Regions from separate parts of the Vibrio gigantis genome, predicted to be linked through region 3. Evidence: predicted binding sites of a transcription regulator. Region 3 holds the regulator's gene; each other region holds the start of a gene.
The links. The regulator PurR, encoded in region 3, represses purine synthesis genes. The targets are predictions, from matches to a motif close to TNANGNAAACGTTTNCNTNA.

Region 1 (10,919 bases), 260 kb from region 3:
GTGCGGCGTTAGCCAAAACGCTGAGCCGTCGTGGTAAAAACATCGCACTTTATTGTGAGCATCCACAAGCTGCAGGCAATGCCTCCGGTAACAACCAAGGTGCGATTTACCCATTGTTGAGTGAAGCGACCTCGAACGTGTCTCGCGTGTTTGGCCCAGGGTTACTGTTTGCTCGACAATTTATTGATCAAGCGGCTCAGTCAATCCAATTCGATCACAGCTGGTGTGGCGTGAACATTTTGATGTGGGATGAAGGCTCCACTAAAAAGCTCAACCGCATGTTGGAAGGAAACTTCCACACCGACCTGATTCAGCGTTTAACGCCAGAGCAAGCAAATGAAAAGATCGGTTTGCCTGTTGATAAAGAGAGTGTCTACTTTCCTCTAGGTGGATGGTTAAGCCCACTTCAGCTGACTCAAGGTTTGATTGGCAAGTTAGAAGAGACCAACCAAGTCAGCACACACTATCAACATCAAGTGACTCAGTTAGAGTGGCTCGATAAAGAACAACAATGGTTGCTAACAATTGATACGCCGCAAGGTGAAGTTCGAGCAAAACATGACCAAGTGATTGTTGCGAACGGGCATAAGTTCACCCAATTTGAACAAACTCAACCCGTACCTCTTACTCCAGTTAAAGGCCAAGTGAGCCATATTCCAACCACGGAAAATCTCAGTAAGCTAAAAACCGTATTGTGTTTTGATGGCTATCTAACGCCGCATAACCCAAACAATGGACACCATTGCATTGGCGCAAACTACGACAAAACAAACATTGACCAAGAGTTTGATATTGCGGTTCAAAAGCACAATGGCGAGCGCCTTCATGGCTCACTGCCAGATCAAACATGGACAAAAGAGGTCGATACCAGTGGCAACCTAGCGCGCCAAGGCATTCGTAGCGTAAGCCGCGATCACCTTCCGTTTGTCGGCAACGTTGGCGACTTTGAAGCCATTAAAGAGCAGTACCAGAACCTGCATAACTTTAACCCTCAGCGTGACTCGGTTGAGGATGTTGAAACGGTAACAAGCTTCCCTAACCTATACTGTTTTATCGGTTTAGGCTCACGTGGCTTGAGCTCCGCGCCATTACTGGCTGAGGTTTTAGCATCACAAATTTGTGGAGATCCACTGCCTTTACCTGTCGATGTACTAGAAGCCATCCACCCCAGCAGAATGTGGGTTCGCAGACTACGTAAAGGTAAAGCATTAACCGCTGGCTGGGTTGCAGATAAACACTCAAAAACAAACCAGTAGTTTCTAGTTCAACTATTCTGAACATCTAAAACATCTGAATATTGGAAGTACCTGAAACTAAAAGCTAAAAAGCCCGAGCGACGTTATGTCCCTCGGGCTTTTTTTGATCGTGTGGTTCTAAACTGATGTTCTAAATTGAACGATGTTTACAGCTTAGCAACCGCATCTTTGATCTGCAGAGCAATCTCTTCGTTGCTGATAGAGCCGGACTCAAAGTCAAAGTTATCGTAGAAGCTTGGTACTGAAACTGACGCTTGTACGTTGCCACCGAAGTATGGCGCTGAACCTGTTGCTGCACCAAGTACCATTTGAGCACCACCAGGGCCCGGAGAAGTCGCTAGGTAAACCGCAGGCTTCTCGCCAAATACTGAGCGTTCAATACGTGTCGCCCAATCAAATAGGTTTTTGTACGCTGCAGGATAGTGACCGTTGTGTTCTGCAAACGAGATAACAAATGCGTCCGCTTCTGCTAGGTCACGCAAGAATGCTTGAGCGCCTTCCGCTTGGCCAATCTCTTTTTCAGTGTCTTCACTGAACATAGGAACATTGTAATCGTTGATGTCTAGGACTTTTACGTCAGCACCTTCAATCAAGTTTGCTGCGTAAGTTGCTAGTGTTTTGTTGATTGAGGTAGAGCTTGTGCTTGCGCCAAATGCGATAACTTTCATGATGTGACCTTTTCTGTAATTCCGTTAAGTGGGATTAGAATAACGTAGTCAGAAAATGTAACCATCACAAGAAATGAACGGACTCATTCAAAAATTTCGAACGAGTCTCAAATAACAATTCGCTCAGCTAGATGGAAAGGAAAGGACTGAGCGGATAATATCAATGTATCGAAATTAAGCTTGGCTTTGTAGCTCAACCCAAAGGTCATTAACAATAGTGCGGTCTGCTGGCGTTAGTTCAGAGCGAGCGTCGTCTAGGCTCTTTTCAATGCGAGCTTTTACTTCTGCTACATCTTCAATGCCTTCTTCTTCACATGAAGCCACAGAAAGAGAAATATGACCACGTAAGTAACCACCAGCAAACAATTCATCGTCTGATGCGTTTTCAATGCGAGCATCAATTACTTCAAGTAGTTTTTCTTCAAATTCGATAATCATAATATTCTCTTATTTCACAATAAATTGGCTAGTACATAAAGGTTCAACATCGTAGAAGCTGCGTAATGCTTCAGAGAGCATTTTCACGCGAGGCGGAAGACCAACTTCAAAGATACCCATGACTTCGCTGTGTACTTTATTCATAAAAGCCAAACGATCTGGCTCAAAATCGCCGTGTAGATTGTCACAGCTAACATTAAAAGGAAAGCCCGCACTCATCGCAATGATCCATTCATACGCTTGTGGGCGAATTTCTACTTTTTCGAACTCAGCTTGAACCGACTCAGTTCGACCATCAGGCTCATACCAATAGCCAAAATCTTCCAACAAACGACGCTCAGAACCAGCCACACACCAATGTGCTATTTCGTGAAGTGCAGACGCATAAAAGCCGCGAGCGAATACGATACGGTGATGAGAAACCTGTTCATCGGCTGGCAGGTAAATCGGCTCATCAGCCCCCAGTTCAAGCTTGGTATTGTAGCTCTCGAAAAAGGTTTGATTGAAAATATCGATGATGTCTGGGTATTGGTGCGTCATAAAATCAAATTTAAGTAAAAAGAACTCGGGCATTTTGCGTTTTTTTAAGCGCTTGGTAAAGCCCTATCATGGGCAATGACATTAGGTTCATCCTAATACTTTACTGTGACAATCGATTGCTGTTCCCAGATTACACCACTTTAAGGTGAGTGATTAGTTTAGCTAATCTGAAACGCTTATTCACGGTACAAATATTCATTCGTCAATTGGCGTTTTTACTACTACACTCGCGCTTCATTTTTATATCCCTAAGGCCTATAAGACTCCAATTTATAGACCTATATTATAGAGCTACAGCAATGCTACTAAGTGTTTTGTATATCATTGGCATCACGGCAGAAGCCATGACCGGCGCTCTCAGTGCTGGCAAACAAAAAATGGATTGGTTTGGTGTAATGTTGGTTGCGAGTGCAACGGCAATTGGCGGTGGTACAGTACGAGATATCTTACTTGGCCACTACCCTTTAGGCTGGGTTGAAAACCCACAGTATCTTGCGATCACCTGTATCGCAGGTGTTATCACAACGGGTCTGGCTAAGTGGGTAATCAAACTCAAAGGCTTATTCATTCGTTTGGATGCTCTAGGGCTTATCGTGTTCAGCATCATTGGTACTAAAGTAGCGATGACAATGGGTCTCCACCCAATGATTTGCATGGTGTCGGCACTAGTGACTGGCGTGTTTGGTGGTTTGCTGCGCGATCTTATCTGTCGTCAAACACCATTGGTGTTGCATGAGGAACTGTATGCGTCTGTCGCACTTGTTGCTTCAGGTTTGTACCTAGGTTTGCTTGAGCTTGGCATTAACGACGTAACCGCAACGATTGTGACGCTTGTGGTCGGCTACTTGCTGCGCATGGCAGCGGTGAGATTCAAGTGGCGCTTGCCTTCATTCCAGCTTGATCCTGAAAGCTCCGTGCATTAAATACCACTAGAAAACAAAAAGGGTTGCTCCAACAGGAAGCAACCCTTTTTTCATTCACTCAATCGTTAGATTTGAGGAGTACTCGTGGTCACGCCATGGTTCTGACCACGATGGCGTAATAGGTGATCGAGTAGAACAATCGCTAGCATAGCTTCTGCAATTGGCACCGCACGAATACCAACACATGGATCGTGACGACCTTTCGTGATTAGCTGTGTTGCTTCACCGTCTTTAGTAATCGTGTCACCAGGAACCGTGATGCTTGATGTTGGTTTAAGCGCAATGCTTGCCACAATATCTTGGCCCGTAGAAATACCACCTAAGATACCGCCAGCATGGTTGCTAGTGAAACCTTCCGGAGTTAATGGATCACGATGTTCACTACCACGCTGATTAACGACATCAAAGCCATCACCAATCTCAACACCTTTCACCGCGTTGATGCTCATTAGAGCATGAGCAATATCAGCATCTAAACGATCAAAGATTGGCTCACCAAGGCCTACAGGCACTTTAGTCGCAACCACTTGAATCTTCGCACCGATCGAGTTGCCTTCTTTTAGCAAGTCACGAATCAGTTGGTCGAATTCAGGCACTTTGTCGGCATCTGGACAGAAAAAAGCGTTGTTTTCGATCTCGTTCCAATCGACTTTATCAATTGAGATATCACCCATTTGAGAAAGGTATGCTTGGATTTCAACACCAAATTCTTGTTTTAGGTATTTCTTCGCAATAGCACCCGCAGCAACACGCATTGCAGTTTCACGAGCTGAAGAACGACCACCACCACGGTAATCACGCACACCGTACTTTTGATGGTACGTATAGTCAGCGTGTCCAGGACGGAACTTGTCTTTAATTTCGGAATAGTCTTTAGAGCGTTGGTCTGTATTTTCGATCAATAGACCAATAGAAGTACCCGTAGTTTGGCCTTCAAATACACCTGATAAAATCTTTACTTCATCGGCTTCACGGCGAGCCGTTGTATAACGTGAAGTACCAGGGCGACGACGATCCAAATCTCTTTGAAGGTCTGCTTCGGTAATTTCTAATCCTGGTGGGCACCCATCTACGATACATCCTAGTGCGATACCGTGACTTTCTCCGAACGTGGTCACGCGGAAATGTTGTCCGATACTGTTTCCTGCCATTACTTCCTCTAAATCAGCTATTGAGCAGAAGGTTTGATTCCTAAACCGGCTGGCTAATAGCTTTACTTGTCTATTCTTCGTGAATTCATAGTGGCTTTATTACCAAATGATGTAAACCCCAAAAAACGAACAATTTTAACTTTCTATTACATGAGCCGAATGAAATGAATAACGTAGGAAAATGAGTGGCGCTTTAACAAGAGTATTTTTATTATGGTAGGAAAGCAAAAAACCCGACAACTCGGAGAGTTATCGGGTTTCTTTAAATAATGGCACGCCCTGAAGGATTCGAACCTTCGACCACCTCCTTAGAAGGGAGGTGCTCTATCCAGCTGAGCTAAGGGCGCGCTACAGGAACGAATTATACGAATTCGAATCAGTAAAGCAACGGCTTTATGTAACATTCTGATCTAAGTGAGTAAAAAAAGGGCAACAAACATATAAGTGTTGGAAAATAGAACAAAGCAAACGTTTGCTTGATGGTAATCAAAAAGATTTTCTGGAATAATGCGCCAAAAACATCAGCCACTAACTTGAATATCAATACTAAGGAAATTCATGACTGCTCAAAATATTGATGGAAAGCTAATTTCTCAAACGGTTCGCTCTGAAGTTGCTGCACGTGTAAAAGCTCGTACTGAAGCTGGATTACGCGCTCCGGGCCTAGCGGTTGTTTTAGTGGGTGAAGACCCTGCTTCTCAGGTTTACGTTGGAAGTAAACGTAAAGCATGTGAAGAAGTTGGCTTCGTATCTAAATCTTACGATTTGCCAGCCACTGCGACAGAAGATGAACTGTTAACATTAGTAGACCAACTGAACCAAGACCCAGAGATCGACGGTATTCTGGTTCAACTGCCTCTACCTGCTGGCATTGATAGCACTCACGTTCTTGAGCGTATCACGCCAGAGAAAGACGTTGATGGCTTCCACCCATACAATGTCGGCCGTTTGGCTCAGCGTATGCCTAAGCTTCGCTCTTGCACGCCAAAAGGTATCATCACGCTGCTTGACCGTTACAACATCGACTTACGTGGTAAGCACGCGGTTGTGGTTGGCGCTTCAAACATCGTGGGCCGTCCAATGACCCTAGAATTGCTTCTAGCAGGTTGTACAACGACAACGTGTCACCGCTTCACCAAAGACCTTGAAGGCCACGTACGTCAAGCAGACGTTGTTGTGGTTGCCGTTGGTAAGCCTAACTTCATTCCAGGTGCTTGGATTAAGAAAGGTGCCGTTGTGGTCGATGTTGGTATCAACCGTTTAGAATCTGGCAAGCTAGTGGGTGACGTCGAATACGACGTAGCGAAAGAGAGCGCAAGCTTCATCACGCCAGTACCGGGCGGTGTTGGCCCAATGACAGTGGCGAGCCTAATCGAGAACACAATGATCGCTTGTGAGCAATTTCACTCCAAATAATCTGCGACCGACAGTACAAATAGAATTAGAAAGCCGCAACGTGAAGAACGTTGCGGCTTTTTTGATAAAGAATACTTGCTACTTATCTGGAGTCTCGACCTGCTCTGACGGCGGCAACAAACTGATGATCTCGCACTCCGTTGATATCAGTTTTTCCAAATCGGAACCTTGTGTTATTAATCGGAAATCACCACCAGAAATCACCCCAAGAGGAATCGCTTTCGGGTACAGCGCATTAAACTCATTCAGATCAAATGCCTCTGTTAGCCCTGTGCTCTTAATTTGACTGCCTTGAGCCATTAACGAATTAAGCTTGGAGTAAGTAACCCCTTCCGAAAACAGACTTCGGTTGCCATCGCGGCTCACTTGATGCCTTTCATGCTTAGTCTCTGACGATTCAAGCTCAAACACCTTATTGGCACCAAATTCATCTTGGTAGTGCATGCTGACTAACGGGTTGGTTTGACGATAAGGCGAGACGATCATTGCACGCCCTATCCCATCCAATTCCAAATTGTTTTCCGCATGGCTTGAGGCTGGGTTACCAAAATAGACATTCAAACTCTCCATACGAGCCAAGCGAATGCTTTCCCAGTTGGTATCGGCAAGCACACTATTGATATTGTGAGTCGCGAGTACCTTGGCAAACTGCCTAGCAAAGTGAGTCGCGCCAAAAAAGATCACCCCTTGTGCTTTCTCTTGAGTCACACCTAACCTTCTCGCCCACCAGCTTGCGGTTAAACTTTGAATAACAACCGTGCCGATAATGACCAAGAACACCATTGGCACCAGTAAATCCGCACCTTCAATTAATTGCTTCTCTTGAAGCTTGATTGCAAACAGAGAAGAAACCGCGGCTGCAACGATCCCGCGCGGTGCCATCCAGCTCAGAAACCACTTATCCGCAGAGGTAAGATTTGTGCCGATCCCGCTGATCCACACACTTAAAGGGCGCGCCACTAGCATCACTACCGCTAACAGACCAACCCCACCCCAACCTATCGAGAGAAAGGTTCCCGAATCGAGTCGGCTGGCTAGCAAAATAAACAACGCAGAAATGAGTAGTACGGTAAGAGTTTCTTTGAATTCGATGATGTCTTCGATGTCCAAGCCCTTCACATTAGCAAGCCAGATCCCCATGATGGTCACCGTTAACAAGCCTGACTCTTCACTCAAATCATTAGAGAACGAGAACGCCGCCAACATTAACGTCAGCACCGCCACATTACGTAGATAGTGAGGCACCCAATGCCCTTGCAGCATCTTGGCAATCAAATGGCCACCGATAATCCCTAAGCCTAAACCAATGGCTAAGGTTAATCCTAGAGCTAACAGTACATGTCCTGTAGGGTCGGCTGAAGAGACAATGTATTCGTAAACAAGGACTGCAAACAGAGCGCCAATGGGATCAATCACAATCCCTTCCCATCGCAAAATGCTGCCAAGAGAAGCCTTGGGCTGAATACTACGCAGCATGGGCACAATCACCGTCGGCCCTGTCACCACTACCAAGGCACCGAATAGCGCCGCTAATGGCCAACTGAAGTTAACAAAGTAGTAAGCACCAACAACAATGCACGCCCACGTAATTAACATGCCGAAACTCACAAGGTGAGTCACCATGCGACCATGACCTCTGATTTCCTTAAAATTCAGGGTTAACGCCCCTTCAAACAGAATGATGGCGACACCTAGTGAAATCATAGGAAACAGAACATCACCGAAAATAGCATCGGGATTCAGGATATTCAGGCCAGGACCTAACAACAGGCCGACGATAAGGAGAGGAAGAATAGCAGGAAGACGTAAGCGCCAACCTAACAATTGACACGTTAAAGACAGCAGCCCAATTAACGCCAAGGATGAAGTAATCGACAAATCCATTTGTGCCCCTAAAAGGTTTGCACCACACCCTGTGGTACAAACTTATTAACTGAATAAGAAAAACTACGTCATTACACTATAGGATCTCTTTATCACACTAACCGAATATTATTGTGATTAATCAGTCACTTTACTAATGGGCAGCACAGTATTAAAGATCTAACTGGGTACTTAGAACCCAGCTAGAAAACACTTATCAATTAACGAGGAGGGGCTTAAAGAGAAAGCACCACGCCAGCAATCGCTGCGCTCATTAAGTTGGCAAGTACACCCGCACAAATCGCTTTAAAGCCGTATTGTGAGATGAAAGAACGACGCTCTGGAACTAAGCTACCCAGACCACCAATCAGAATGGCCATTGTAGAGATGTTGGCAAAACCACATAGTGCAAAAGTAACGATCGCTTTTGAGTGCTCACTCAGTGCGTCTTTTACGTCCATTAACTGGATAAAAGCCACAAACTCGTTCACAACGATCTTGTTACCGATCAGCGAGCCTGCAACAACAGCCTCAGACCATGGCACACCGATCAGCCATGCAACGGGTGCGAACACATAACCTAGGATAAGTTCGAAGCTTAGGTTTACGCCGAACCAGCCACCAACAATACCTAATAAGCCATTCAGCATCGCAATCACACTGATAAAGGCGAGAAGTGTCGCACCCACCGCAACGGCAATACGAAGTCCAGACATAGCCCCATCTGCCATTGCCTCAACTACGTTTGTTGCTCGTGGAATTTCAACATCAGATTCAATGTTTTCTTGTGCGTCATCTGGGCTACCAGGTACTAGGATTTTTGCCATCAATAGACCAGCTGGTGCTGACATGAATGCAGCTGCAATCAGGTAGTTTAGGTCTACACCTAGTGACGCATAACCCACCAGCGTGCCACCCGCTACAGATGCCAAACCACACACCATCACAGCAAACAATTGTGAATCCGTCATATGCTTTAGATAAGGTTTAACCACCAATGGCGCTTCAATCATGCCCACAAAGATATTCGCAGTCGCAGACAGTGATTCCGCACGACCTGTGCCCAAGAATTTTTGTAGAGCACCACCAATAAGGTTGATCACCTTTGGCATAAAGCCGATGTGGTACAAACCAGAGATCAATGCAGAGAAAAAGATAATGATGCCTAAAACATTAATCGCGAAAACAAATCCGTTATTCGTTAGGCCACCAAATAGGAAGTTAATCCCTTCTTGACCGTAGTTGATCAAGCTAGATACCGCACCTGTAGCTGCATTCAACGCTTCTTTACCCATTGGTACATACAGAACCAATAGCGCGAATGAGATTTGTAATAAGAAAGCCAAAGAGACTGTTCTTAATGGAATATTTTTTCTGTCCGTAGATAGTAACCAAGCGGCAACTAAAATAGTGATAATTCCAAGTAGGGAAGCCATGTGCGTCAACCTAAAAGTTGTAGATAGGAAAGGCGACGCATTCTATAGAGGAAATCGTTTGCGGCAAGTCTCGGTTGTTAACGCGATGTTGGGGTAATCATCTTTAAGCAGTGATATAAATTAAGCTGTTGAATTTTAACCAATAACTTTGATTAAAAAGCATACTTTTTCCATATGGAAATTATATTTATAGGTTTGGAAACAGTTAACGATGCAGTTCCACGCACGTTTTGAGGTTTTTGTCCCAGTACGTCGGCGATCCGATATGATCTTTAATGAACTCAATCACCGCAGAAAGCTTCTTCGGCATGTTCTTTCTACTCGGATACACGGCATAAAATGGCATTAATTGGCTAGCTCGCCATTCAGGCAATACTTGAATTAATTTGCCCGTTCTAAACTCTTCTTTAACTAAGTAAGTCGCCAGATAAGCAACGCCCCACCCTGATACAGCCGCGTCTCGTACTGCCTCAGCTAAATCGACTGAGTAATCGCCTGCCACTTTGACGCTGAGGTTTTCTTGCCCGTTATCAAACGCCCACGATGTGTAGTCCCGTTCTCGGCTACGATAGATAAGACAGTTGTGGTCAATCAGATCCGACGGTACGTGCGGGGTCCCAGCCTTAATCAAATAATCCGGTGATGCGGCCACCACAAACTGACTATCTGCTAATCGCTGCGCAATGTAACCTTCAGGCAAGTCTTCATTATTGGTGATCCAGAGATCCAAGCGCTCTTCAATCATATCCACTTTGTAGTCGAACAAGTGCACCTCGATTCTCAACTGAGGGTAAAGCTGTCTGAGCTCATCAATCGCCGGAATAATATGCAAGGTGCCAAATGACTGCGACAATCCAACGCGCAATATTCCAGAGATATCATCACGCTGGCTGTCCATATCCATTTGAGCCGCTTTTACCGTGTTAAACAGTTGCTCACAGTGCTTATAGAACACTTCCCCCGCTTCCGTTAGCGTGAGGCTACGTGTGGTTCGTTGTACCAACTTGATACCAATAGAGTCTTCAAGCAAAGCAACTTGTTTACTGATATGAGACACCGAAACGTTCAAGCTTTTCGCAGCACTGGTAAAACCTTCATGCTTGATCAGCGCATGGAATATCACCATCTGCGCGGCTCTATCTGTTAGCACAAGACCACCTTTAAAATCTCTGAAATATAAAATTAAATAAAACAAAAAGGACTCCGAAGAGTCCTTTAGTTCGTTCTG
Region 2 (10,919 bases), 210 kb from region 3:
AACAGTAAAATAAATAAGCCTAGGTACATCGGGTTTCGGGTGTAACCGAAGATGCCGCTGTCTACGACTGACGACGCTGTTTCGACTTTGATCGGATTAACGGTAGTTTTCTTTTTTCGAAACTCCCAAACACCAGCCAATCCAATAGCGCCGCTCAATGTGATTCCAACACCTAAAACAAAAAGCTTGTAAGGCAATACTATTGCCGCTGAACTTAACTGCTGAGCGCAGAAATAAGACGCAACTATTACCAATATAAACAGAGCAACCGGTGGGACTTTCAACTCAAGAAATTTCATAGCTTTCCTTATTAACAATTCCATTGTTAGTTTAGAAAAAAGCCCAGCAATTGCTGGGCTAAATGTATTAAAGAATTTTTGCGAGCACCTGTAATGGATGGGCAAGTTTCTCACCCTCAAAACGCTTCACTTGGCTTCGACAGGAATACCCCGTCACTAAGCAACGCTCTTTCGGTAAGTCTTGCATCCTTGGCTTCCAACTTAAACCGTATATATCTTTCGACATTTGCAGCTTATCGACTTCGTGTCCGAATGTACCCGCCATACCACAACAGCCGACAGGAACGCTGGTAAGTGCAGCTCCAAAGTGTTTGAAGATAGCACCCCACTCTTTTTCAGCGTTTGGCATCTTAGTCTTCTCTGTACAGTGAGCGAACAAATACCACATTTCCTCACTTGTAGAACGCGCTTCAAAGTCACCTAGCGATGGTATTAACCATTCATGCACGGTGAGCACATCAAAGTCGCCACGCTTGTCACCTAAGATCTCGACGTATTCATCGCGGTAACAAAGTACCAGAGCCGGATCGACCCCCACCAAGGGAATACCGATATCTGCCACCATCGACAAGAAATCAGACGTCGATTTGGCCTCACGTGCAAAACGATTTAAAAAACCCTTGATGTGCAGCGCTTTACCATTCGGTTTGAACGGCAGTAGTACCGGTGTTTTGCCAAGCTTTTGAGCCAGTGTGACAAAGTCTTCAATCACCTCTGCATCATAGAAACTAGTAAACGGGTCTTGGACGATCAATACATGCTGCTTCTTCTCTTCAGAAGAGAGCCCTTCTAGATATTGAATATCAAACAGCTGCAGCTCTTTGCTCGCCAAACGATTTTTCAACGTAGGCACCGACATCAAAGGTGCATCGACATAGCCCACCGTTTTCGCAGTTGCCGTTTGTACCCACTTTTGACCCAGTGCAGCGTTCACTACTTTTGGCGCTTTTGCCATCAGCGGCAGCATAGTTTCAATGTTTGCTACTAAATAGTCTTTTGCGGGGCGTTGGTAGCGTGAATAATAGATATTCAAAAATCGAGAACGGAAGCTCGGTACATCGACTTTAATAGGACATTGGCTCGCACACGCTTTACACGCAAGACAACCGTTCATCGCTTCGTGTACTTCGTGTGAGAAGTCGTACTCATGGCGTTTGTTGATCGTGTTACGAACACGCTCAATCATAGTCTTAACGGGAGTGTTGTCCTTCAGTGCTTCTTGTTCAAGGTCGAGAATATCCACGCCTTGCTCGGTTAGTTGGCGCAGCCACTCTCTGACCAAACCTGCACGACCTTTCGGTGAGTGACGACGGTCAGCCGTAACTTTCATCGAAGGACACATTGGTGAGCTCGTATCGTAGTTGAAACACAAACCGTTGCCGTTACACTCCATCGCTTGCTTAAAGCTGTCACGAACTTGAACGTCGATCTGACGATCATAAAAACCACGCTTAGTATCGGTTACTTTCACCAACTCAGCATCACTTTCTAAAGGCGTACAGATCTTGCCTGGGTTCATCTTGTTGTGCGGGTCGAATGCCGCTTTAACACGTCTTAGTTCGGTAAACAGATCTTCACCAAAGAAGTCAGGGCCATACTCAGATCGGAAGCCTTTACCATGTTCGCCCCACATCAGGCCGCCATATTTCGCCACCAGCTTGACCACTTCATCAGAGACTTCGTGCATCAAGGCTTCTTGCACCGGATCACACAGATCCAACGCTGGACGAACGTGCAAAACGCCAGCATCAACGTGACCAAACATACCGTAGTTCAACTCTTTTGAATCAAGCAGGACCCTAAACTCAGCGATGAAGTCAGCCAAGTTTTCAGGTGGGACACAGGTATCTTCAGCAAAAGCGACCGGTTTAGCTCGGCCTTTCGCCGCACCTAATAGACCAACCGCTTTCTTACGCATGTTGTAGATTCGGCCAATGCTCGCCAAGTCGCTACACACTTGGAAGCCAATCACACCGGCTTCTTCGCTTTCAACCATGGTTTCAAGGCGTGCAGTCAGCGCTTGAACTTGTTGTTCAACTTCCGCTTCATCTTGGCCTGCAAACTCAACCATGTTGATGCCAAGCATCTCTTTGTTCGGAACGTCCATCAGCAGGTCGCTCACGGTGTGCCAAACAATGTCTTGCTTCGCTAAGTTCAATACTCTTGAATCGACCGTTTCAACAGAGAGTGCTTTCGCCTCAACCATAAATGGCGCATTACGCAGCGCAGAATCAAACGTGTTGTATTTCACGTTAACCAGAGTTCGCGCTTTAGGAATCGGGGTTAGATTGAGCTTTGCTTCAGTGATGAAGGCCAAAGAGCCCTCTGCGCCACACAGAACGCGAGTCAGGTCAAAGCTGTCATCTTGTTCGTTGATCGCATTCTTTAGGTCATAACCTGTTAAGAAGCGGTTCAACGGTGGGAATTTATCTAAGATTTGAGTGCGCTTGTCTCGACAAACCGCCTCCGTCACGGCAAGTGCATGGTGAGCGAGCTCACCCTCAACAGGTAAGCCGTGTGATAAATCAGATTCTAGACATGAACCATCTGCGAACACCGCTTGCAGCGACAATACGTGGTCAGACGTTTTGCCGTACTTCAATGACCCCTGGCCCGAAGCATCAGTATTGATCATACCACCCAGTGTTGCTCGGTTACTGGTTGAAAGATCTGGAGAGAAAAAGTAACCGTAAGGGCGAACTGCATCGTTCAATTGGTCTTTAACGACACCAGACTGAACTCTTACCCAGCCTTCTTTCTCGTTAATCTCAAGAACCTTATTCATGTACCGCGATAGGTCAACCACGACACCTTTTGTTAAAGATTGTCCGTTTGTTCCGGTACCGCCCCCACGAGGGGAAAAAGTCACACGTTCGTAAGCGGATTTAGAAACCACTTTACCAATAAGCACAACGTCTTGAGTTGTTTTAGGAAGGATGACCGCCTGTGGTAATTGCTGATAGACACTGTTATCAGTTGCCACCGCCAAACGACTAGAATATTGAGATTCAATGTCGCCAGTAAAGCCCGCTGTTTTTAGTTCATCTAAAAAGCGTACGACAACTGGATCGACATCAGCATTGAGTTGAAGTCTTGGTAACATTTGCTTCCTGCCCCTACTTCGCTGATCCTATCAGCATTGGGTTATCTGAGATTTTTAATAATTTTCTTTGAATTTCGTCACTTTACTACTATTAAGATCATATAAAAAGGTGATCAAATCAGAATCTCAGTGCAAGAATGGAGAAATAGTCACTTTCGTCTTAATTCGGTAGTAATATACTGGATAACATTTTGTTTAAGACATCTCCACGAGCACATCACAATGAAAAAAAACAAAACAGTCACAACTGAAGATATCCTTCTTAAGCTATGCCAATCAGTCTCAAGCGTACTCACTTCAGCGACGGCTTCTCAGGTGTCCTATTCAGCCATGGTTCAAAAGATCAACAAGACAAGTCTGAAGCCAGATTTTGGTTGTTTCGTTCTTTTTGACGGCGGTTTTTCTGGCCTTGTTGTTATCAATTTTACGTCCAAAGCAGCATTAGAGATCTACACTAATTACATGCGCAATATGGGCATGCCTGAAAATGAATTAGCAGTGCTGCACACGTCTGATGAGGTAGGTGATGTTCTAGGTGAACTAATGAACCAGCTAGTTGGTGATTTCACCAATAAGATCCGTAAAGAGCTGCAAACCAACATCACACAAAACCAACCGAAAATGCTAGCGCTAAACAAGCAAGTGAACCTATCTGTTGATACCAACCTAGATCGCCCACAAGCTCGCCGTGTTACCTTCTCCACCGCCAATAACAACATCTTCTACCTTGAGCTTGCGATGGATAAGACAGAGTTCATTCAATTGGAAGAGTTTGAAATCGCAGAAGACGAGTGTCCAGACAGCATTCTTGAAGCTACTCAGAAAAAAATGCAGGAAGGCAATAAGCCAGCACAAAGCTCTGGCAACGATTCAGCAGCCGATCTGCTTGATGAACTGGGTATCTAGTTTGCGAGTGCGCTAATCACTCTGAAAAATCGTGTCACTAACGCCATCAATACGCTTGATGGCGTTTTTGTTTATGTCACCAAGCCGCTCATACCGTCCAATGTTCACCGCCTCTCTTGTTCATCAAACCAGTTTTGCCTTTCTGTTACCTGCGAAAACATGTAAAATGTCGGACTTTTAAAAATTTGCGGTAATGATTAAGTAGTCGATGGATAAGAAAAAAGCCCTAAAGAAAATTGCCAAGTGTCTTGAGCTTGGAAATTCTGCGAACGTCAATGAAGCTGCCAATGCAATCAAAATGGCGCATAACTTGATGCTGAAATATGGTCTTGAAAAAGACGATATTGAATTTATCAAGATGGGCAAGACTCAATCCAGTCACCTGTTACCTGCAAATATCAGCTCTACACTGCTGCGTGTTATTCGCGGTATCAACACCAAATTTGGCGTAGAAGCCGTGTTACTGAATCACAAAGGCCTCAAGCGTGTTGAGTTCATTGGTGAAGCCGATCGCGCTATTTTTGCAGCCTTTGCGTTTGATATTATCTATCGTGAACTCAATGAGCATACTGGCCAATTCCGAAATAGTTTTGCCGGTTCTGGAACAGGTACATTAGAAGTAACACGTCGCGTGAATTCATTTGTGTCGGGCTGGGTAGAAGGTGCGCTTGAAAAGCTACCTACCATTACTCCAGACGACGAGTCGAACAACAAGATCAATAACTACATTGATAAAGAATTTAAAAATATCGACCGCGAGACCTTCAAGCAACAACTCAGAGAAGCGATGAAAAACCTCACCGCCGATTATGAAGTTGGCCTAAAAAAAGGTCGCAAATTGTCTGTTAATCGACCAGTTGCCGGTGCACAAGCACCTAAAAAGATATCTAAATCATAGAGCCGCTTTACATTGCTTCAGCGTATTGATAAAAACCATCAATCGGGCCTACAGGACTATATGTTTGTCATTCGTAATCCATACGTTTGACAGAAGTACATGATGGAGAAAATACGTTGAAAAAAATCACACTAGCCCTAGCGCTTACTGTCGCACTTACGGGTTGTCAGGCAACTCAACGCCAAAACGCAACAACTGGTGAATCTGAGACTAACTCTGCAACTCAAGGCGCTCTAATTGGTGCACTTGCTGGTGCCGTTGCCGGTGCTGCTACTGGTGATTCTAAAGACCGTGGTAAACGTGCACTGATTGGCGCAGCAGGTGGTGCAGCTGTTGGCGGTGGTATTGGTTACTACTTTGACCGACAAGAAGCAGCACTTCGTGAAGAGCTTATGAACTCTGGCGTTCAGGTAGAACGTGTTGGTGAGAATCAACTTCTACTGCGCCTAGAAAACGGCATCGGTTTTGATTCTGGTTCTTACGCTTTGGAATCAAGCATTCACAACACACTTCGTGGCGTTGCGCGTATCTTAGTTGAATACCCTGACACTAGCCTAGTGATCGAAGGTCACACTGACAGCACTGGCAGCGAGTCGACTAACCAAATCCTTTCAGAGCGTCGTGCTGAATCTGTTCGTGCATTCTTGATCTCTCAAGATGTAGCAGCAGGCCGTGCCATTGCTCGTGGTAACGGTGAACGTTACCCTCTATGTGACAACAACACCTCTCAAGGTCGTGCTTGTAATCGCCGCGTAGAAATCCAAATCTTGCCGCTTAAGTAGCACCATTAAAGCCCAGTCAGTCTTTATCTATTGAATTAACCTCTATATAGTTGTTTGTCAGTTGTAGCGCTTATCTTAAACGTTACAACCTAACTGTCAGCCACATAGCGTATTCATACTGATATATCGGCACTGGGCTTTTTTACGAGACTTATCTTTTGCTTATCCTATCCAACGTTTTGTCATCGTCACTTCTTAGAACTTTATTTCTAGCCTTCCTCTTTTCCACAATACAGTTGTCCACCACACATTTAGTGCATGCGGCAAGCAGCGATGAATTTTCACCAGAATCACAATCTCAAGACGCAGGATCTCAATACCAATTGGCCCAAGTATATGAATTGGGAACTGATGTGGCTAAAAACATCGATGACGCATTCTATTGGTACTCGCAATCTGCAGACAATGGCAATGCAGATGCGCAATTTAAACTCGGTGAGTGGTATTTGGCAGGTACAAGTGTCGAGCAAGATAACAAACAAGCCTTAGAGTGGTTTATCAAAGCAGCGTTGCAAGGCAACAAGCAAGCGCCTCTAGAAGTCGCAAAAATCTACGAATCCTCACTTGAGAAGGAACTACTTCAACCACTAGATGCCGCGCAGTTATGGTATGAAGCAGCCTTAAAAGATAATCCACAAGCAGAAGATGGTTACAACCGTATTTTAGAAGCGCAATTCAACCAGCAACGTGCAAAGCAGATCTCTTCGATTGAGAAGCTCAACGACAACGTCACAACTGAAGCCAGTACGAATCAGGGGCTATCTAATCAAGAGCGATCAAGCACTTTCCCTTCGGCTCCGCCATACGAAGAGCAGGCGACACATTCTAACCTAACGTATTCAGACTATCTGATTGGCATAGTCTTGGCCGTGTTGATTTCAATTATCAGCATCATTGCAGCTCTCGCTATCTCAAGAAAAAGACAAGATCTAAAGTCAGGTGATTCGCTAAAGCAACAACAATCACTTGAAGCACAGCTTAACTCGAAGGACCTTACGATTAAGCAGCAAAAACGTCAGCTACACACTATGTTCCACGAATTGAAGAAACAGAAAAACAGCAAAGGCTTGAATAGTTTGCAAGTGGCCTGCGCGCTATTTGGCTACACGCCTAGCTCAATTCCTGACCAGAAAAGCATCAAGATCCGATACAAACAACTATCAAAGATCTACCACCCAGATGGTCACGGATGTGACGAAGAAATGAAACGTTTGAACAATGCGCTAAAAACCATCTTACAAAATGTTACCAAATCGTAAATAAACACACATTTTCATTTTCCAAGATCTCAAAGATATCGATTTTATTGGTGTTGCAATCGATCCCCCTCTCAAAAATGGGTAACAAACTATTAACTAATAGGTCTTACTTGTGTCATAATTTGCGCCGAAAATACACCTGACTTAAACAGGTGAGGAGAGAATATGTTCACAATAGAAGGCGTTTGTGATTGGTGCAAAAAGCCAAGCCTAGTTAAAAAGCACGACTACCTAGATGGTAAGTGTCATCATGCATGTAAAGAGTGCAATGATATTGCAACCATTGATGTTCGCCAGTTCAACATTGGTGAAATGGAAATGAGAGCAAAACTCTCCCAAGCGACATTGAGATAAGCAACACCGTTGAAATATAAGAAAGCGCCTAAGGCGCTTTTTTTGTGCCTATTGTTTTTAGATCCTTCCTCTCTTCTATACAGGTGTATACAGTACTTTTCTGTAGAAACCACTGTATATACCTGTATAAAGCTCACATTTTTTCAACTTATGAGACAAAACAGCAAATTCATTCAAATTTAATTTTACCTTCAATTTCAACTGGTTAGTTACAACCCATTCGTAACTCTAGATAAAATCGTCCAATAATTCCTCAAAAAACGCTTGATCTTATAAGCAACAAAAACTACTGTATACACATACAGCATGTATATAAGGACAGCAAAATGATTCAAGCACACGTTAAAGCACAACACTCTAGCCCGCTAATTCACGGCGCATTTGCATCAGCTTCTCGCTCAATTCATCATTCTACTGATGAAGCGTTATTTGCAAAAATGGCGTTGCTGTCCAATCAACATCAATGGCTACTATTCACGGCTCAAACACCAAGGCCATCCGCTAAGCAGCTGCAGAAACATAACGTATGCTGCGACCGCGTTATTCATATGAAAGCTTCTCACCAAATGACCGAAGCAGAAACAGTAGAGAAAGCGATCCGCTCTAAAAATGCGAGTGCGATAGTTGCTAGCTCATCGATTGATCAGTTCAGCCAACAGTACCTAAGAACCTTAGGGTCACGCTTTCAATGTGAAGTCTTCTTCATGGATGCCAACTCAGAGCGTATTCACTAAACCAACTTGCTTAATAACATTTTGGCTCAAAAACATAGCTCAAAAACACAGTCCAAACATACTGCCTTCCCCTGCCCTACAATTCGCCAATTTTTAGCGGATAGTTAGGCGGGGGGTTTTATTTGATTAACAGATTTAGCAATCGTTTGCTTTTTCTCTGGAAGCAAACAGTAGATTGGGTATAATGCCCGTCTAATCATGTGCACACCGCACTTCTCTGTATGACGTTTGATAAAAGATAGGAATGTCTAAATGAGCCTTGCTGATCAAGTTCTTGCCGTAAATGATGACCTACCAATCCGTACTGATAAACCTGTCCACAGTGGCAAGGTTCGCTCAGTCTACTGGTTAACTGAAGAAGATAGCCAACGACTAATTAAAGAGAAAGGCTACGACGTAGCACCAGATGCGCCTTTAGCTATCATGGTGATCAGTGACCGTATCTCTGCGTTTGATTGTATCTGGCGCGGTGAAGGTAATCTTAAAGGTGTTCCAGGTAAAGGAGCAGCTCTGAATGCTATCTCTAACCACTGGTTTAAATTGTTTAAAGACAATGGACTTGCTGACAGTCATATTCTTGATATTCCTCATCCGTTCGTTTGGATTGTACAAAAAGCTCGCCCAGTAATGATTGAAGCGATTTGTCGTCAATACATCACAGGTTCTATGTGGCGTGCCTACGCAAATGGCGAGCGTGAATTCTGTGGTATTGAAATGCCAGAAGGCCTAGAGAAAGATAAGAAACTACCAGAGCTACTGATCACGCCTTCAACCAAAGGGATTTTAAAAGGTATTCCCGGAGTACCAGAAGCGGACGATGTGAACATCACGCGTCAGAACATCGAAGATAACTTTGCAGCCTTCAACTTTACTCAAGCGAGTGACATTGCGCATTACGAGAAGCTGCTAAAAGAAGGCTTCAATGTGATCAGCCAAGCACTCGCGAAAGTCGACCAAACCTTTGTTGATACAAAGTTTGAGTTTGGTTATGTAAACGATGCTCAAGGTAAAGAAAAGCTTATCTACATGGACGAAGTCGGCACTCCGGATTCATCTCGCATTTGGGATACTCAAGAATACAACAACGGCAACATCGTCGAGAATTCTAAAGAAGGATTCCGCCAGTTCCTGCTCAACTATTTCCCGGATGCAGACATCCTACTAAACAAAGAACGCATGCCAGAGCGTGAAGCACTAGCTCGCGACAATGAACTGCCTCTTGATTCACTAATGTCTCTGTCTCGCACTTACCTTGATATCGCAGCGAAAATCACAGGTGCGGAGATCGTACTGAGCGAGAACCCTAAGCAAGAGATCATCGATGTATTACGTTCCGACTACGGCCTGATCGATTAATTACGCGTTATTTTACTATCGCTGAAATACAAAAAGGGCCTCAATAATGAGGCCCTTTTTACATGTACGCTTTACTGTTCTTTGAGAGAGATTCTAGGCGTAAAGTTACAGCCTAATTGTGAACTCTTCTCCAGTATTACCCGCAATCACTAAATGACTGCGCGATTCAATATACTCGATCTGCTCTTCTTCAAGAGAGTATGGCATAACCACTTTGAGTTCATTGATCCCTTCCAGCTTAGCTAGCTTAAGTAAGGTAACAATGTTCGACTCATCACTTTTACGCGTAGACATTGATTTCAATGCCATCTGCCATAAGCGATCCTCTGGGGTGCCCAGCTCTTTAATGCTATCTCGCCAGACGGTACTGAATACTGGCGCAATTGTGGTGAGAGCTTCCAGAAAAGTCCATTTTTTACTGCATGAGGCGCCAAGAAATGTTGTGTAATCGAACTCTACACGCGTCTCTTCCTGTTTATCCATGATGTCCCCCGACACTTTGGCAACACAATATACTCAATATCTATCAACTCTTTCTTTATAGCAATAGGATATAGAAGAATCGTCTTTTATGACCTTTTGATTGGTTAAAAAGGCATATAAAAATCAAACTTGTAACAAAATAAGCACTGAAAAGTCATATATGCACCTATTTGATTAATATTTTAGAGATAAAACTTATCCAACTATTTGATATCAATTATTCGGCTGGCTTTTTTGTACTGTATACGCCAGCCAGACCATGTCGGTAGCTCCCAACGTTTTGGCGATAACTTTCGACTACCCGATTGATAATTTACGTAAATCAGCTTTCTTGCTGGCATGTATTCTACCTCAAGTTGCAAGTCAGCAAGGCACACTGAAAACGGGTATTTTTCCGAGAACTCGTTATACAGCCAATTAGGTATACCATCAAAGGGAATATCGGCATGTTCAAACATCTCAAGCTCACTGACATCCGTTACGCCTAACACTTCGAGTTGCTCTATAAACCATAGTTCAAAGCTCAATTGCTCGATCTCTGGCGTATATTTGGTTTCCTCATCCAGCCCAAGTTTCACGTACAACTGCCAATGCTTAATCTCTTGAGCGCGCACCTCTGCAAATCCAGGAAGTTGAGCACCGCTTACCACGAGATCAACAATAGGTTTCAAAGATAACTGGCCTTCTGCCGCAACAAGTTTGGTCGTAATCGTACGGCCAGCGTACACCAATGCCATTTCGGTAA
Region 3 (10,919 bases):
TACTTATGCAGAAGAGTTGAAAACGGAATTAGGTAGCCACGGTATGGCGGCAGAATTCCAATACAGATCGGCTGATCTTTTTGGCATTTTGAATGGTTGTGATTACGGTGCTTGGAATCCAGAAACGGATGCTTTCCTACCTCGTAAATACAAAGCAACGAAGCACAGCATGGCTCGCGGAAAATCAGCTTGTAAGCAAAAGCTGCAACAAGACGTTGGTTTACCCGTTGCTGATTGCGCAGTTTATGGCATGGTTTGTCGTTTAACGAATCAGAAAGGTGTTCACTACTTACTGCCTATCATCGAGCAGTTCTTGAAAAACGACCTTCAGATTGTGATTGTCGGTACTGGCGATCCGGTTTTGGCGAGTCAATTGAAAGAGCTATCAGCACTTCACTCAGACAAGTTCTCGTTCGTAGAAGCGTACAATAATGAACTTGCGCACTTGGTTGAAGCGGGCTCCGATTTCTTCTTGATGCCTTCGGAATTTGAGCCTTGTGGTTTAAACCAAATCTACAGCATGGCTTACGGTACTTTACCGATTGTTCGTTCTGTTGGAGGTTTAAAAGACAGTGTGAATGATTACGATCAGGATCCTGACTTTGCGACTGGTTTTGCTTTTGAAGAGCCAACACCGCAAGCGTTACTGGCCGTATTGCATCGTTCATTGTTGCTTTACGCGCAAAACCCTTCTGAAATTAAGCGTGTTCAGCTTTACGCGATGCAGCAAGACTTTAGTTGGGAAGACGCGGCTAAAGAATATCTCGCTATGTACCATTCAGCACTTTAACTTATTGATTCAGTTTTAAAACTAGCCGGAACACAATAACAGCATGTGGTAAATTAAGGCGCTCTCATTGTAGAGTGCCTTTTTGTTTTCTGGTCAGAGCACATCACGTTTACGAAGACAAAGCTTGCAAACTCATTTTAGTCAGGTAGAACAGGTGAGGTAGATATTCATATGATTAATGATAGGTTTGACACTATTATCACTTAAAGTTCTTAATAGCGTGATATCCTTAGTCATTGCCTCGTGATGAGGCATAGCTCCATTCTAATAATTAAAGCGATAGGTATGTCTGAGAGTTTACTATTTCATAAAACATTTACTCACCCTACGAGCGATGAGTGGGTTGTATTTGTGCATGGCGCAGGAGGTAGCTCCTCCATCTGGTTCAAGCAGATCAAAGCGTATAAACAGCATTTCAACTTGCTGCTCATTGACTTGAGAGGGCATGGTAAATCAGACAACATACTTAAAGAACTGATTTCGAATCGTTATACGTTCAAATCGGTGACGCTTGATATTCTTAAAGTATTAGATCACCTCAAAATCCGTTCTGCACATTTCGTCGGCATGTCTTTAGGCACTATTATTGTTCGAAATGTCGCGGAGCTTGCTGCTGGCCGTGTACGCTCAATGGTCTTGGGGGGGGCCGTTACTAAACTTAACACTCGCTCTCAAGTCTTAATCAAGTTGGGTAACCTTAGCAAGCACATCATCCCTTACATGTGGTTATACAGCCTTTTTGCTTATGTTGTGATGCCGCAAAAGAGTCAGAAAGAATCACGCCACCTGTTTATCCGTGAAGCCAAAAAATTGTGCCAGAAAGAATTTAAACGCTGGTTTATCCTAACGGCTGATGTGAACCCATTGATGAAGTATTTCAAAGACAGAGAGCTGCCGATTCCGACTTTGTATTTGATGGGGGAGCGAGATTACATGTTCATCAAACCTGTTAAAGAGATGGTCGAAGCGCACGAGTCGAGCGAGTTAGTTGAAATAGCTAACTGTGGGCATGTATGTAATGTCGAAAATCCTGAAGAATTTAATCAGCACTCTATCGAGTTTATCCAAAAGCAAATTCAATGATTTTTAAGTCAGTGATCTGAACAGAATTGAAATAAAAACGGGAAGCTATTGTTAGCTTCCCGTTTTTGTTTAGAGGAGGTATCAGGTGAAGCGGTTAAGGCTTCATTAAGTCCACTTATTCAGGAGAGTTAGCTCCGCACTGCCAACAAGAACCGAATTGCGCCTCGTTGACTTCATGACACTCACCGCAACGCCACTCTTCATAGATGATCGAATCTTGTTGTTTTTGGTAGTCATTAACGATCGTGCGAGCTTTACTGGCCAATTCTGGCTCATATAACCACACGTAAGGGTCAGTTTCTTCCGTGAATGGGATTTCCCCTTTCAAACCGAACAACCCCTCACCACGGACTTCACAGGCAATATTCTCACTTTCTAACAATCCACAGATGATATGAGCTTCTGTCGGATTCGATGCACTGAAGATTTTCATTGAAATAGAACCTTATTCGACTATATGCGTTATTCAGCTACGGGTGTTGAGCGAAACTTATTCATCAACCATTTAGCAACAATTGGGAATATCCCCAATAACGCAAATGACAATAGTACTGAAGGGGAGACGATGCCCGAAAGTGAATCAATTTCTGCGAGCTGAGTACCAGCGTTCAAGAAAACCGCAGTCCCCGGCAACATCCCGATTTGACTCGTAATGTAGTAACGACTCACCGACATCGGTGTTAGACCCATCAACAGGTTGATAAGGAAAAACGGAAATACAGGAATCAGACGTAGAGAAAATAAATAAAATGCTCCGTCTTTTTCAACACCCTTATTAATCGTCGCTAATTTGTCACCAAATTTGGTTTGAATCCAGTCACGTAACAGGTAACGGCTACTCAAAAAGGCAAGAGTTGCACCGATCGCACTGGCGAAAGAGACCAAAAGTAAGCTATTCCAGAAGCCAAACAATGCAGCACCAAGAAGTGTAACAACTGCTGCCCCAGGAATGGAAAAGGCGGTGATCAATACATACGCAATGAAGTAAGTCGCTGCCGCTACAATAAAGTTACTTCCAATATAGTCATTTAGCACCGCTTGCTGTGCTTTGGCATTTTCCAGTGTGAGGTATTGGCCAAAGTTAATGCCTAATAAAACGATCGTTATGACCAATACAATACCCAATATCATTTTCTTACTCATTGATACTTCCTCAAATTTTCAATGCATACCATTAGTATAGATAGACAGGCAAAGCATAGATTAACTTTCACCAGATATAAAAAAAGCCGCAGTGAATGCGGCTTAGTTATGTATATAGTTTGCACTGACAATGTTAATTGACGCGATTGATAAGCTCTTCGCGACGCTGCTGCGGTATGACAGACCAATGTGTTCCATTGATTGCACCTTCTAGCGCCCACAGTAGTTCAATACTGACAGAGGACGCATGCGATTCCTTGATGGCGTTAAAGGCGTTTACAGAGCCAGATTCATATAAACGTTCTACGGAATCGATTCCTGCTTTTTTCAACATACGCTCAGTGGCGAGTCGAAGATTTGGTAGATCTTTGAGTCGGGTTGGCTTAGCAGAAGACTGTTCAGCTTTTTCTTCTTTAGCAAAACCCAGAGACGTCGTTGCGAGTTCCAAGATTTTCTCTTGGTCTTGCCACAGGCCTTCAGGTAAAGCGAAATATTTAGTAACGACAGGGAAACCACGTTTTTTGTAGACGTACGGTTGAAACCCTTGTTGTTCGAATTGCTTCGTTGTGCATTTGTCTGCTCGTATGTGCAACTGGTCATTTACAACCAGAGCAAACATAGTGTCATCAGCAAAAAGACCGAAGCCACCAAACATTGAGCGTGATTTTATTTTTCCTAGGGACTCAAATAACTTCATCGAGTCCTTTAGTATCGGTTTATCCATGTTATTTATCTCGGTGTATTTGAACTACGCCACCAAATAAGCAGGTCCGAGAGATTAGCAAAATGTTGCAATTAAATTGTCAATAAGCCGTAAATTACTAAATTATTAGTAGTTACTGCATTTTGCCATCGGTAACCCCGCTACCATACCAACAAGTGGTTTAGGCCGGAAGCTTTGCGTCTCACTCTTTCGAGTGGTTTGCCCTGTGCGTGACTGATTAAATAGAATAAAGTTTTTGTTGAATGAAGCTCACAGTTGATATTTCAAAATGTGATGTTGCTTCAATTAATGATCTTTCTGTTGTGCATCTGGGTTCATTATGGTTGCTGATAAAAAAAGCGCACCTAAAGGTGCGCTTGATGAAATTAAACTCAAATTGTCAATTAATTTAACGTTTTAACTGTACTTCGTTCAACAATTTCAGGGTGCATTTCGAAGACACGTTTTTCGTGATCTTTGTCTTTTATGCGCTCTAATAGAATTTCGAATGCATTCTTGCCAACACGACGCTTTGGTTGGTGAACGGTGGTTAACGGCGGGGAGAAGTATTCAGCCAGTTCGATATTGTCGTAACCGATCACCGAGATATCTTCAGGAATGCGAATGCCTTTTTCTTGCAAGCGGCTCATTAGGCCGAGAGCCATTGTATCGTTAAAGCAGAATACCGCCGTTGGACGATCTTCTATCTCAACGATTTGTTCTGCAGCAAGAACTGCCGTATCACACTCGAAGTTGCCTTCGATGATCATATTTTCATCGGCAGAAATCTTAGCTTCGTTGAGTGCGCGCTTGTAACCGGCAATACGTTCAACACATGCTGCTTTGTCTAAGTGGCCACTTAAACATGCAATCTTAGAGTGACCTCGTTCAATAAGGTATTTGGTCGCTAGGTAGCCACCTTCTTCAGAGTTATCGATGATCTTATCAGCTTGAGAACTCTCTGGTCCCCAGTCCATGATAACTTTAGGGATGTCAGCATGACGGTCTAACATCTCTCTTAGTTCTTCAGTTAGGTCAGAACACATAACTAAAATGCCATCTACACGTTTCTCTGCAAGCATTCGAATGTAGTCACGTTGCTTTTCATAGATGCCGCCCGTATTACACAGGATCAAAGTGTAACCTTGACGGTAGCAGTAACTCTCAACACCATCGATAACTTCAGAGAAGAATAGGTTAGTTGATTGAGTCACTAGCATACCTATAGTGCGTGTTGTATTGCACTTCAAGCTACGAGCAACAGCACTTGGTGCATAGTTCAGTTCATCTACCGCTTTGTTTACTTTTTCTTGAGTTGCTTCTGCAACAAAGCGAGTTTTATTGATTACGTGAGAAACGGTTGTTGTTGATACGCCGGCTAAGCGAGCGACATCTTTTATAGTGGCCATGGTTTTATCCTATTAGAAGCTACTTTCCCAAAGTACGGAATAAAGTAGCCGTTAAGCTACCTAACTAAGAGCTTAAATTTGTAGGGCTCTTTGGGTACTAAAGTGCTAAAAAACAAAAAACCGCTATTGAGCGGCTTGTCTTAACACCGAAATGCTCTGAACTTTAATAAGCATAGCATTTCGTGAATGTTTCATATTTTATCGTTTGCGGTCACAATTTTAGACTGACTAGAAATTACTCGCAATAAAATTCACCCAGAAATCCGGGTGAATTGTCACATTCTACTGAATTTATTTACCTAGTCATCCAATAAGCTATTCACCAGCTAAATATTGAGTGTCTAATTGACAGAATGCGAGTAGCAAAGATGAGACTGAAGCGTAGAAACCGAATTCATCAATGTCATGACATTTTACATTGAACTTTGGTACCCAAGTAAGCAGCTGCTGTTCAATAAACTGCTGTTGAATGGCGAACGATTTCTCTAGTTCTTCTTCAAGTTCAGTTTCGTTAGAACGGATGATCAGGTTGCCAAGGAAATCGAGTTCGATAGCGATGTGGTCTGCTGGCTCTTTTAGGTCTTGGTTCACCACTAAGTTGTGTTTAGCCATGATCTCTTCCATATCTTTTGCTGGTTTATCGTTCAAAAGGCCAGTTTCGCCGATATACATCGAAGCGTAAGGAAGAGCGCCGTGTTTATCTGTCTTTAAGAAAAGATCGCAAAAGTCTGCAGACAGCTCTAGCTGAGCATCTTCACGTGTTTGTAGACGGTTAAGCGCATCTACTAACTTATCTATCGATGGTTTTAGTGTTTGATTTTCGCCTAAACCAGTTAGGAAAGAACGAATTTCAACAGAGTGGTAGTGATCGAGTTCTTCTTGAGTGAGCTCTTTAGCGAATAAGCTTGATAGCCACCAGTATATTTCTGCTCTTTGCTCGTTGAATGCTTTCGTATCTTTCATTTCTTAGATCCTGATTTAGTCTTGCGGTGTTACTTATATGTATCTTGAAGTTACTTGTGTAGAAGCACACCAAGGCTGAATAACAAGGTTATTTGCGAAAAGCAAAGTTACTCGTTAGTAGTAATGCCTATATTGAATTGCGATGGACGATAAATAGCAAGGTTTAAGATTGTCTTGTATCAAAAAAGATTCATCTTTCTGGCTTTTATCTCGTGTACCACTAGAATTGTTACGAGTTATGAATAGAATGGTCACTGAAACTATTAAATAAGAAAAGTGGTGTAGATGAGCTATCACGTATTAGTCGTAGAAGATGATGTGGTAACCCGCAGTAAACTGGTTGGGTACTTCCAGAACGAAGGTTACACAGTGAGCGAAGCAGAAAGCGGTGCTCAAATGAGAAACGTGTTAGAAGAAAACAACGTTGACCTCATTATGCTAGACATCAACTTACCAGGCGAAGATGGATTGATGCTAACTCGCGAATTACGCAGTCAATCAGACATTGGAATTATTTTAGTTACTGGACGCACGGATAGCATCGACAAAATCGTTGGCCTTGAAATGGGCGCTGACGATTACGTTACTAAACCCTTCGAACTTCGCGAGTTATTGGTTCGAGTTAAAAACCTACTTTGGCGCATCTCTGCCGCTCGTAAAACAGCAGCGGGCGCAGTAGAAGAAACATTAGATGAGTCTGTGGTTCGTTTTGGTGAGTGGACATTTGATATCCCTCGTCGCGCGTTAAGCAAAAACGGCGAACCGGTGAAACTGACTAAAGCAGAATACGAACTGCTAGTGGCTTTGTCTTCTTACCCTAACCAAGTATTAAGCCGCGAACGTATTCTGAATATGATCAGCCACCGAGTAGACGCACCTAATGACCGTACCATCGACGTACTTATCCGTCGCATGCGTGCAAAAATGGAATTTGACCCTAAGAACCCACAAATCTTTGTGACGGTTCATGGTGAAGGTTACATGTTCGCTGGTGACTAATGTTCTTCGTGAACCTTTAGTCAGCAACGACATGTGAACGAAAAAGCCGAGACATCATTGATGTCTCGGCTTTTTTATTGCTTCTCGGTTGTCGTTATTGAACTGACAGCCTACGAATTGTTTTGCGATTCCACCTGCCAATAGGCTGAGTTAAACATAAGGCAAAGAGAAATATTAGGTTGAGTTTACTGAGCCGCAGAAACTTCACCGTCTGTCTCTATCAAGATCGAAGGCTCAGTAACAACAACTGGTTCTTCCGAAATATCGTTACTGGTGTCTAGCCAGTCGCGTAGGCTTTGCCAGACCAATCCCATGGTTTCGTGCCAATAACGCTCAGTCTGTTCAAGATAGGCTGCTTTAGGCATGTATTTATTCCAAGGTTGCAAAACCCCTTTCTGAGCGAGGTAGTTGGTTGGAGCTGGTAATGGTTTCATGCCTGCAGCATGGAATTCATTGAGTGCGCGAGTCATATGGCTCGCAGATGTCACCAACACCATCCTTTTGTTTTTAACAAATGCTGCAGCTTGACGAGCTTCTTCCCAAGTGTCTTTTGCTGTTTCAAGTAAAATGATGTCTGGTTTTGCAACGCCAAGAGCTAGCGCAACCTTGGCCATCATTCTTGCATTACTGACTTCAGTAGCTCCGCCATAGCCAGATAAAATGAGTTTTGCACCAGGGTAAAGGCGTAGAATACGAATCCCTTCACTCAAACGCATCAAACCTGTGCGGCTAAGCTCTGATGTTGGTGGGATTTGGTCGTCTACGACATGACCACTTCCAAGGACCATTACATAATCGACGGTTTCGTCGACAGGTAAAAAAGCGGTGTGTTGCCTTTCCATTGGCATTAAAAGTTGACTAGAAACTGGCTGGAAAGCGATTAGGAAAATACCACATAGGGCTGAAAGGGTGATTAGGCAACCAGTCTTCCTTTTGGTAGTAAACATCACTAGGGCTAAACCCAGAAAAGCGAGAATTAACATTGCTGGTAGTGGCATCAATAGTGAAGACACTACTTTTTTCAGCTCAAACATATCCGAATAGTCCGAAAAAACATCACTTAGTAGTAAAAAGAGACATCGCCTCTTTATTCCTGAAATTCCTGTGACAGAATAGCAGGCACGATAGGACATAATAACTCAAGTAGCCGTGACTGAAGACCGTAATTTCGACGATATTGCCCACAAATTTGCAAAAAATATTTACGGCTCCGACAAAGGAGAGATCCGTCAGATCATCGTATGGGAAGATTTAGAACAAGCTTTGAACAAGTTTAAAGATTCCGCTTCCCCACTACATGTGCTTGATGCTGGGGGCGGGTTGGCACAGATGTCGCAAAAAATTGCGGCGCTTGGTCATAAGGTTTCTCTATGCGATCTTTCTTCTGAGATGCTAAAGCTAGCTCAAGAAGGGATCACCGAAGCGGGGCTGTTAGAGCAATATCAGTTTATCCATTCTCCGGTACAAAAAGTGGCAGAGCATCTCGACGATAAAGTCGACTTTGTGATGTTTCATGCCGTTATGGAGTGGCTAGCCGACCCTAAAGAGGCGCTTGATTTATTACTTGAACAAGTGAAACCGGGTGGCGTCGCCTCGATAATGTTTTACAACCACCACGGATTAGTCCTGAAAAATGTGATTTGTGGCAACATTCCTCATGTATTGAATGGGATGCCACATCGAAAACGGTTTAAGCTGCAACCACAAAAAGGCTTGAAGCCAGAAGAGGTTTATCAATGGATAGAAGACGCTGGTCTAGAAATCTGTGGTAAATCAGGCATTCGCTCTTTTAGTGACTACATAGGTAATATGGAGTACATGGGCGATTACCAATTTGAAGATGTATTGGAACTAGAAAAACAGCTATGTCGCCAAGAGCCATATCTGTCGCTAGGCCGTTATATTCACGTTTGGGCTCAAAAACCTGCGCAATAACAGCGGTGAATGTGGTAAAAGAAGCCACAACATGCGCTATGCAATCGTAACAAGCCCGCGTCATAAAGAAATAGGCGTCATATCTAACATGTTCGATATGACGAAGAACAGTAACAGGAACCACAATGAGTGAAATGACTCAAACTGCCGAAGAGCAGCCAATTGATGAGTTGGTGGGCTGGGTCAAGCAGCATGATTTTTCATTAAACTTGCCACCAGAGCGCTTAGCATTTTTGATTGCTATCGCAGTACTAAGCAATGAAAGGTTCGATGAAGAGTTGGGCGAAGGTGAACTGCACGATGCATTTACCATCGTCACTCGACTGTTTGAAGATACTGGCGAAGCATCTGCGTTTCGTGCCAACAACGCTATCAACGAGTTAGTTAAACAGAAGTTGATTAGCCGCTTTACGAGCGAAATCACCGATGGTGCGAGCATTTACCGTTTGTCGCCATTAGCGATTGGTATCTCAGATTATTACTTACGCCACCGTCAGTTCTCTAAATTAAAATTGTCTATCCAGCTTTCTATGGTTGCAGACGAGATGGCTAAAGCCATTGAAGCAGCGCAAAAAGGTGGAACTCCAGGACATTGGAGAAAGAACGTTTACGGCGTGCTCAAGTATTCTGTTGGTGAAATTTTCGATCAGATCGATCTTAACCAACGTGTTATGGATGAGCAGCAGCAAACCGTTAAGCAGCAAATTGCTGACCTTTTAAACAAAGATTGGCGAGAAGCGATCAACAACTGTGAAACCTTGCTATCAGAAACCTCGTCCACGCTAAAAGAATTACAAGACACCTTGCAAGCGGCGGGTGATGAACTGCAAACACAGATCCTCGATATTCAAGAAATTGTTTACGGTGACGATGAACTCGAGTTCGTTGGTGAAACCCTGTTTGGCTTGCAGATGAAGCTCGACCGAATCACTAGTTGGGGCCAACAAGCGATCGATTTGTGGATCGGCTACGACCGCCACGTTCATAAGTTTATCCGTACCGCGATTGATATGGATAAAAACCGTGCCTTTAGCCAACGCTTGCGTCAGTCGGTTACCGACTACTTTGACGCGCCTTGGTTACTGACCTACGCCGATGCTGAAAAGCTCACCGATCTGCGTGATGAAGCCTTGGTACTTCGTGATGATGAAGTAATGGGCCAAGCACCAATCGACGTAGAATATGAAGAATTTGAGCAAGTGAATGATCTGCTTTCAGACCGAATTGCAGAGATGTTGAAAGCTCACAAACAGCAAGGTGCGCCAATTGATCTTGGCCTTGTGCTACGCGATTACCTCGCAGCACACCCTCGCACACACCATTTTGATTTAGCCAGAATTGTTGTCGACCAAGCGGTGCGCTTAGGTTACTCAGAGTCTGACTATCAGGCTATTCAGCCAGATTGGCAGGCAATCAACGATTTCGGTGCAAAGGTACAAGCAAATGTCATTAACAAGTACTGATGATTACATGCCAGAGAAACTGGTAAAAGCGATAGCGAACCCATTGTTCCCTGCGCTAGACAGCATGCTGCGTTCAGGTAAGCATATTTCAACAGAAGACCTAGATAACCACGCGTTACTTTCTGATTTTGAAGTTGAGCTTCAGCATTTCTACCAACGTTACAACACCGAGCTGGTGAAAGCGCCAGAAGGCTTCTTTTACCTGCGTCCGCGTTCTACGTCGCTAATCGGCCGTAGTGTGTTGTCTGAGCTAGACATGCTTGTTGGTAAGGTTCTGTGTTTCTTATACCTAAGCCCAGAGCGTTTAGCACACGAAGGCATCTTTACTAACCAAGAACTGTTCGAAGAGCTAATGGCTCTAGCAGATGAGAAAAAACTCATGAAGCTAGCAACCAACCGCGCATCTGGTTCTGACTTAGACAAAGAAAAGC

Region 1: a site for PurR is predicted at 5,437-5,456, ahead of folD (bifunctional methylenetetrahydrofolate dehydrogenase/methenyltetrahydrofolate cyclohydrolase FolD). Genes of this name have one in related genera too.
Region 2: a site for PurR is predicted at 8,470-8,489, ahead of OCV56_RS09385 (phosphoribosylaminoimidazolesuccinocarboxamide synthase). Genes of this name have one in related genera too.

Annotation. Positions count from the first base shown of each region.
Region 1 is NZ_AP025492.1:2,599,731-2,610,649, forward strand. It holds gene mnmC (bifunctional tRNA (5-methylaminomethyl-2-thiouridine)(34)-methyltransferase MnmD/FAD-dependent 5-carboxymethylaminomethyl-2-thiouridine(34) oxidoreductase MnmC) at 1-1,256, shown strand, start outside; gene OCV56_RS11440 (NADPH-dependent FMN reductase) at 1,403-1,924, opposite strand; gene OCV56_RS11445 (YfcL family protein) at 2,099-2,362, opposite strand; gene OCV56_RS11450 (elongation factor P hydroxylase) at 2,372-2,902, opposite strand; gene OCV56_RS11455 (trimeric intracellular cation channel family protein) at 3,202-3,825, shown strand; gene aroC (chorismate synthase) at 3,891-4,976, opposite strand; tRNA gene OCV56_RS11465 (tRNA-Arg) at 5,247-5,323, opposite strand; gene folD (bifunctional methylenetetrahydrofolate dehydrogenase/methenyltetrahydrofolate cyclohydrolase FolD) at 5,535-6,392, shown strand; gene OCV56_RS11475 (cation:proton antiporter) at 6,471-8,276, opposite strand; gene OCV56_RS11480 (NupC/NupG family nucleoside CNT transporter) at 8,492-9,691, opposite strand; gene OCV56_RS11485 (LysR family transcriptional regulator) at 9,897-10,817, opposite strand.
Region 2 is NZ_AP025492.1:2,131,847-2,142,765, forward strand. It holds gene OCV56_RS09345 (methyltransferase family protein) at 1-299, opposite strand, end outside; gene ydiJ (D-2-hydroxyglutarate dehydrogenase YdiJ) at 367-3,402, opposite strand; gene OCV56_RS09355 (DUF3334 family protein) at 3,625-4,308, shown strand; gene OCV56_RS09360 (DUF2786 domain-containing protein) at 4,517-5,206, shown strand; gene OCV56_RS09365 (OmpA family protein) at 5,323-5,988, shown strand; gene OCV56_RS09370 (tetratricopeptide repeat protein) at 6,147-7,247, shown strand; gene OCV56_RS09375 (hypothetical protein) at 7,413-7,601, shown strand; gene OCV56_RS09380 (SulA-like leucine-rich domain-containing protein) at 7,928-8,335, shown strand; gene OCV56_RS09385 (phosphoribosylaminoimidazolesuccinocarboxamide synthase) at 8,588-9,691, shown strand; gene OCV56_RS09390 (transporter) at 9,797-10,174, opposite strand; gene OCV56_RS09395 (DEAD/DEAH box helicase) at 10,378-10,919, opposite strand, start outside.
Region 3 is NZ_AP025492.1:2,339,971-2,350,889, reverse strand. It holds gene glgA (glycogen synthase GlgA) at 1-790, shown strand, start outside; gene OCV56_RS10305 (alpha/beta fold hydrolase) at 1,076-1,873, shown strand; gene OCV56_RS10300 (putative signal transducing protein) at 1,989-2,306, opposite strand; gene OCV56_RS10295 (TVP38/TMEM64 family protein) at 2,336-3,016, opposite strand; gene OCV56_RS10290 (TfoX/Sxy family DNA transformation protein) at 3,150-3,740, opposite strand; cyclic di-GMP riboswitch class I at 3,868-3,953, opposite strand; gene purR (HTH-type transcriptional repressor PurR) at 4,124-5,128, opposite strand; gene torD (molecular chaperone TorD) at 5,444-6,091, opposite strand; gene torR (two-component system response regulator TorR) at 6,377-7,090, shown strand; gene elyC (envelope biogenesis factor ElyC) at 7,276-8,124, opposite strand; gene cmoM (tRNA uridine 5-oxyacetic acid(34) methyltransferase CmoM) at 8,240-9,025, shown strand; gene mukF (chromosome partition protein MukF) at 9,151-10,488, shown strand; gene mukE (chromosome partition protein MukE) at 10,469-10,919, shown strand, end outside.